Linked DNA regions of Luteolibacter sp. LG18. The protein of the gene in region 2 interacts with the protein of the main gene of each other region in a pairwise test. Links are inferred from orthologs where the notes say so. Each region holds a gene or a part of one and is shown on either strand. Other genes may lie near its edges.

Region 1 (3,307 bases), 3.2 Mb from region 2 along the record:
GCGTGGCCATGCTGCGCGAGCTGGGCCCCTCCGTGACCGCGCTGATGCTGGCCGGACGCGTCGGCGCGGCGATGGCCGCCGAGATCGGCACCATGAAGGTCACCGAGCAGATCGACGCGCTACGATCGATGAACGTCCATCCGATCGATTATCTGGTCACTCCCCGCCTGCTGGCGATGGTGCTGGCGATGCCGCTGCTGATCGCGGAATCCGCGGGCTTCGGGATCATCGCCTCGGTCATCGTGGGCATTGGCCCGTTCGGCGTGAACCCGGCCTACTGGCTCACCCAGATGGGTCGCTACACCGACATCACCGACATCATCATCGCTCTGACCAAGGGTTTCGTGTTCGGCATGCTGATCGTGATCATCTCCTGCGACCAGGGACTGAAGGCGAACCAAGGCGCGGTGGGCGTCGGCCGCGGCACCACCCGGGCGATGGTGTATTCCGCGCTGGCGATCCTGATCGTGAACTTCTTCCTGACGCTGCTGATGAACATCATCTTCCCGGCAGGCGCGGCAACGAAGTAGCCGCAGCCGGCATGCGATAGCCCAGGGCATCGCCCTGGGGCCCGACGACGATGGGAACCGAGCCCTGAAGGGGCGGGATGCCGGTGATGACGCCGCTTCTCCTTTCATTCCGCCCCTTCGGGGCTCTTCTCGATTCGTGCCCAGTCCCAGGGCGATGCCCTGGGCTATTCCATGACGCCCCTTCAGGGCTACACTTAGGCTACTAAAAAGCCCGATCCGCGAACGGACCGGGCCTTTGGTAAAGTTCGTCACGCGATCACTGGGATCACATTTCGAGCAGCAGGCGCGTCGGGGTCTCCAGGCACTCCTTGATGCGGATCAGGAAGGTCACCGCCTCCTTGCCGTCCACGATGCGGTGGTCGTAGCTGAGGGCGAGATACATCATCGGGCGGATGACGACCTGGCCATTCACCGCCACGGGGCGCTGCTGGATGGTGTGCATGCCGAGGATGCCGCTCTGCGGCGGGTTGAGGATCGGGGTCGAGAGCAGCGAACCGTAGGTGCCGCCGTTCGAGATCGTGAAGACACCGCCCTGGAGGTCCTCGATGGCGATCTTCCCTTCCTTGCCCTTCTTGGCGTAGTCGAGGATGTCCTGCTCGATCTGGGCGAAGCTCTTCTTGTCCGTGTCGCGGAGGACCGGGACGATCAGGCCCTTCTCGGTGCCGATGGCCACGCCGATGTCGTAGAAGTGGTTCTCGATGATGTCCGTGCCCTCGATGCGCGCATTGATCTGCGGCACATCCTTGAGCGCCTGGGCCACGGCCTTCACGAAGAAGGACATGAAACCGAGCTTCACGCCGTGCTTCTTCATGAACTCGTCCTGCACCTGCTTGCGGAGGTCCATGACGGCGGACATGTCCACCTCGTTGAAGGTGGTGAGGATGGCGGCGGTCTGCTGCGCGTTGACGAGGTGCGTCGCGATCTTGCGGCGCAGCATGCTCATCTTCTTGCGGGTGGTGCGGCCATCCTCGGAGGCGGTCGGCGCGGAGGCCTTCTCGACCGGCGTGCTGACGACGGACAGGTCCGGCTTCAGGCGCGGGGCGGTCACGCCGGTGGCGGCACCGGGAGCCGGGGCCGGAGCGGCGGCGGCAGGAGCCGGGATGGAAACCGGAGCGGGCGCGGGAGCGGCGGCAGGAGCCGGAGCGGCACCGGCGGCACCCACCTCGATGGTGGCGATCACGGCACCGATGGCGACTTCCTCGCCCTCGGGCACGAGGATCTTCAGCTTGCCGGAGGCTTCCGCCTCCAGCTCGTTGGAAACCTTGTCGGTCTCGAGCGTCACGAGCACCTCGCCCTTGGTGACCTGATCACCGTCCTTCTTGCGCCAAGCGGCGACATTGGCGGAGGTGATGGATTCACCGGCCGCGGGAACCTTGATCTCGACGGTGCCACCGGCCGCGGGAGCGGAAACCGGGGCCGCCACCGCGGCGGCAGGAGCCGGAGCAGGAGCCGCGCCATCGGCGGCCGGAGCGGCACCGGCCGTCTCCTCGATGTGGCCGATGATGGTGCCGATGGACACTTCCTCGCCCTCGCCGACGAGGATCTGGAGGATCCCGTCGCCATCGGCTTCGAGTTCATTGGAAACCTTGTCGGTCTCGAGAGTGACGAGCACTTCGCCCTTGCGGACGGACTCGCCGTTTTTCTTGTGCCAGCGCGCCACGTTGGCGGAGGTGATGGATTCGCCAGCGGCGGGAACTTTGATGTCGAGGGACATGGTTGCGGGAAAAGTCGGAGGCCTTCGGGGTCGGGGGATTTGTTAGAGTGTGAAGGCTTCTTCGAGAAGCGCCTTTTGCTCGCGGTAGTGCATGGCCTTCGAACCGGCGGCCGGGCTGGAGGCGCGCTCGCGTCCGGCGTAAACCGGCTTCTTGCCGAGGACATCCTCCAGCAGCGGGGCGATGTAGGTGTAGGCACCCATGTTCTGCGGCTCTTCCTGGCACCACACGAAGCGGGTCGCGTTCGGATACTGGCTGAGCAGGGCCTCGACCATCTCCTGGTGGAACGGATAGAGCTGCTCGACGCGGAGGATGGCGGCGTTGTCGATCGCCTTCTCCTCGCGCTTGGCGGCGAGGTCGTAGTAAACCTTGCCGGAGCAGAAGATCACGCGCTCCACGGCCTGCGGGTTCGCGAATTCCTTCGGATCGGGCAGGATTTCCTGGAAGCAGGAGCCCTCGAGGAAGTCCGCTTCGTTGGAAACGGCTTCGGCGCGGGTGAGGAGGCTCTTCGGCGTCATCAGGATGAGCGGCTTGCGGAACTCGCGGCGCTTCTGGCGGCGCAGCGCGTGGAAGTACTGAGCCGGCGTGGTGAAGTTGCCGACGATCAGGTTGTCCTCCGCGCACAGTTGCAGGAAGCGTTCCAAGCGGGCGCTGGAATGCTCCGGGCCCTGGCCTTCGTAGGCGTGCGGCAGCAGCATCACCAGGTCGCTCGGCGTCTGCCACTTCGACTCGGCGGAGGAAATGAACTGGTCGATGATGACCTGCGCGCCGTTCGAGAAGTCACCGAACTGAGCTTCCCAGAGGGTGAGCATCTGCGGGTAGCTCAGCGAGTAGCCGTAGTCGAAACCGAGCACGGCGAACTCGGACAGGAACGAGTTGTAAACGCAGAACTTCGACTGGTCTTCCGAGAGGTGCTCGAGGGCGATGTGGCGTTCGCGGGTCTCGTAATCGTAGAACACCGCGTGGCGCTGCGAGAACGTGCCGCGGCGGCAGTCCTGGCCGGAGAGGCGCACCGGAGTCTGCTCCATAAGCAGCGAGCCGAAGGCCAGCGACTCGGCGAAGGCC
Region 2 (3,137 bases):
ACCGAGGAGGAAACCCGCACCCTTGCCACGCTGCTGGCCCGTCCTCCGAAAGCAAACGCCGCCGCCCGCAAGGCGGCCACCCGAGCCGCCGGTGTCGAAATTCGCTCTTGAGCGCTTGGATACCAGCCATGACCGCCGGGAATTCTCCAGCGGCTTGGAAACGGTGGACCGCTACCTGAAGGAAACCGCACGCGGGCACACGGAAAAGGGCGTCGCCATCACGCGGGTGCTGGTCGATCATCAGGCCGTCGCCCCGAAGAAAATCCTCGGCTACTTCACGCTGACTCCCTGCATGGCCACGGCAGCCTCCTGGGAGGGTTCTCCCAAAGGGCTGCCGAAATCTCCGGTCGGCATGGTCCTGCTGGGGCGGCTGGCGGTGGATTCCACCACGCAGGGACAGGGCCTCGGCGGCACGTTGCTGGCGCTTGCCAGGCAGATCGCCCATGATTCGCTGGCCGCCACTGGCGGGATCGGAATGGTGGTCGATGCAGCTGGCGAGGAAATCGTCGCCTTCTACACGCACCATGGCTTCCGGCGAACCGCCCCGGACTCGCTGCGTCTTTTTCTGCCGACCGCCGCGTTGGTCTGAAACCCGGGATTCACCCCCTTCCCGAAACCCCACCCCCCGGTTTGACAACCGGGCATCGCCCCCCCAACCTCCCGCCGAACTCCAATTCCTGCAATCCCCATGGCATACGATCTCATCGTCATCGGTGGCGGCCCGGCCGGCTATGTCGCCGCCATCCGCGCCGCCCAACTCGGTAAAAAAGTCGCCTGCGTCGAGGCGGACCGCGCCGGCGGCACCTGCCTCAACTGGGGCTGCATCCCGACCAAGGCCCTCCTCAAGAACGCCGAGCTCTACCAGACGCTCACCAAGAAGGCGACCGAGTTCGGCCTGAAGTTCGACAACCTCACCTACGACTGGTCCGCCGTCGTCGGCCGCTCCCGCAAGGTGTCCGACAAGCTCGCCGGTGGCATCGAGTTCCTCTTCAAGAAGAACAAGGTCGACTACGTGCGCGGCCTCGGCTCGATCGAAGGCCAGGGCAAGGTCGGCGTCACCGCCGCGGACGGCACCAAGTCCGTGCTGGAAGCGAAGAACGTCATCATCGCCACCGGCGCGAAGTCCCGCCCGCTGCCGCCGCTGCCCTTCAACGGCACCACCGTCATCAGCTCGAAGGAAGCCATGGTGCTCCAGAAGCAGCCGGAAAGCATGATCATCATCGGCGCCGGCGCGATCGGCGCGGAGTTCGCCTACGTTTACAACGCGTTCGGCACCAAGGTCACCCTCGTCGAAATGCTCCCGACCATCCTCCCGGTGGAAGACACCGAGGTCGGTGAAACCGTCGAGAAGTCCTTCATCAAGCAGGGCATCCGCTGCCTCACCAACACCAAGATCACCGCCACCGCCGACAAGGGCACCCACGTGGAAGTGACCGTGGATGGCCCGAAGGAAAAGGGCACGCTCTCCGCCGAGGTCGTCCTCGTCGCCATCGGCGTGCTCCCGGTCCTGCCGGGCGGCCAGCAGCCGGCCCTCACCGACCGCGGCTTCATCCAGGTGGGCGACCGCTACGAGACCTCGATCCCGGGCGTCTACGCCATCGGTGACATCACCGGCCCGCCGCTCCTCGCCCACACCGCCTCCTTCGAGGCGATCCAGGCCGTCGACGGCCTGTTCGTGGAAGGCCACAAGCCGCGCAAGGTCACCAATTTCCCCGGCTGCACCTACTGCCACCCGCAGGTCGCCTCCGTCGGCAAGACCGAGCGCGCGCTGAAGGAAGAAGGCGTCGAGTATGTCGTCGGCAAGATCCCGTTCGTCGCCATCGGCAAGGCCATCGCCGCCGGTGAGCCGGACGGCTTCGCGAAGCTGCTCTACGGCAAGAAGCACGGCGAGCTCCTCGGCGCGCACATCGTGGGCGACAACGCCACCGAGCTCATCGCCGAGATGGGCATCGCGCTCGACCAGGAGCTGACCATCGACGACATCCACGCGACCATCCACGCCCATCCGACGATGAGCGAGGTGATCCACGAGGCGACCCTCGCCGCCGAGGGCCACGCGATCCACTTCTGAAGCGCCCGCGTTTCCGATTTTCAAAAACGCCGCCTGGGAAACCGGGCGGCGTTTTTTCGTTTCACCAGGCCCGGATTAAAACAGCGATCATGACGATGGCGATGAACAGGACCATGGCCATCCCGATCTGGTGGGCCACGAAATCCAAGGCGTGCCCGGAAGAAGAGCCGTGAGGGTCCCGATATCCCCGCAGAAGCCGGTGGTCCAGCAACCCGATGCAATAGGCTTCCACCAGCCCTAACGCGCTTCCGATCAAGAACAACAGGCCGGACCACATGGGGATCCAATGACTCAAACTCATCACCCCGGCCAAGGTGATCAGCGCGATCGGCCACGCCACGCTCCACAGGACAACCCGGTAGGCCACCAGCCCGGGCGGCAGCTTCGGTCGCGGGGAGGACCGTGGGGCGTTCGCTTCGGAGGGCTCGTCCATGCTCATCCCAAGGAAAGGGCTCCCGCTGCCCCGGATCAAGCGAAGGCCCTTTCTTCCTCTTCTCTTCCGTCTTCCCGCCTTCCTTCTCCTACCCCTTGAAATATTTAGGGAAGACTGATTTTCAGCTTTCCGTGCCTCCGGACTTACACGAGAGTGAAACCGGTTCCCCCAAAACCGAATGCGTCTGCTCCCCCGCCTGCTGCTGGTCAGCTTGCCCGTCTCCGTGCTCACGAATTGTGAGCGTTCGGCGTCGGAGGGAAAATCGTCGACCACCCTCTCCAACGTCCTGGACAGCCTGCTGACGGGTCGGAAGGACGATCCGAGCCTGGTGCCGAAGAAGCTGCCGTCGCTCGACGCGCGGGAAGTGGGGGACGCGGACCTGCCGGGCTTCATCGACCAGAAGGGGAAACTAGCGGTGCTGCTGACCTACCGGGTGGCCGGGGAAGGGGAGGAGCCGGAGGCGGAGCGGAAGTTCGCCGCGGACTTCCGGAAGGAGATGGCCGCCTATTCGGATGTGGCGGCGCTGGGGCTGGTGGATTCGGAGCGGTGCCGGATTTTAAAAAAGGAGGAGACCGGAGGCGTACCACGGCTGCGGGTGTTCCTGGAGGGCCGCGAGATGTACGCGGGGGTGGG

What was found.
Region 1: the proteins of lpdA (region 2) and sucB interact in binary tests that used the Escherichia coli proteins (3 or more experiments, as listed by UniProt). The link is inferred for Luteolibacter sp. LG18 from one-to-one orthologs.

What each region holds. Positions count from the first base shown.
Region 1 is NZ_AP024600.1:4,646,523-4,649,829, forward strand. What follows is about bases 21-3,011. They hold sucB (dihydrolipoyllysine-residue succinyltransferase), read right to left. Parts: upstream 2,245-3,011; coding sequence 796-2,244; downstream 21-795. Other genes in these bases: llg_RS18380 (ABC transporter permease), read left to right, coding at 21-530; llg_RS18390 (2-oxoglutarate dehydrogenase E1 component), read right to left, coding at 2,287-3,011. In the rest of the region: more of llg_RS18380, read left to right, coding at 1-20; more of llg_RS18390, read right to left, coding at 3,012-3,307. UniProt on the Escherichia coli protein: E2 component of the 2-oxoglutarate dehydrogenase (OGDH) complex which catalyzes the second step in the conversion of 2-oxoglutarate to succinyl-CoA and CO(2).
Region 2 is NZ_AP024600.1:1,488,841-1,491,977, forward strand. The notes cover bases 59-2,879. They hold lpdA (dihydrolipoyl dehydrogenase), read left to right. Parts: upstream 59-688; coding sequence 689-2,071; downstream 2,072-2,879. Other genes in these bases: llg_RS06250 (DUF1778 domain-containing protein), read left to right, coding at 59-111; llg_RS06255 (GNAT family N-acetyltransferase), read left to right, coding at 92-589; llg_RS06265 (hypothetical protein), read right to left, coding at 2,133-2,504; llg_RS06270 (thioredoxin domain-containing protein), read left to right, coding at 2,683-2,879. Also shown: more of llg_RS06250, read left to right, coding at 1-58; more of llg_RS06270, read left to right, coding at 2,880-3,137. UniProt on the Escherichia coli protein: Lipoamide dehydrogenase is a component of the glycine cleavage system as well as of the alpha-ketoacid dehydrogenase complexes.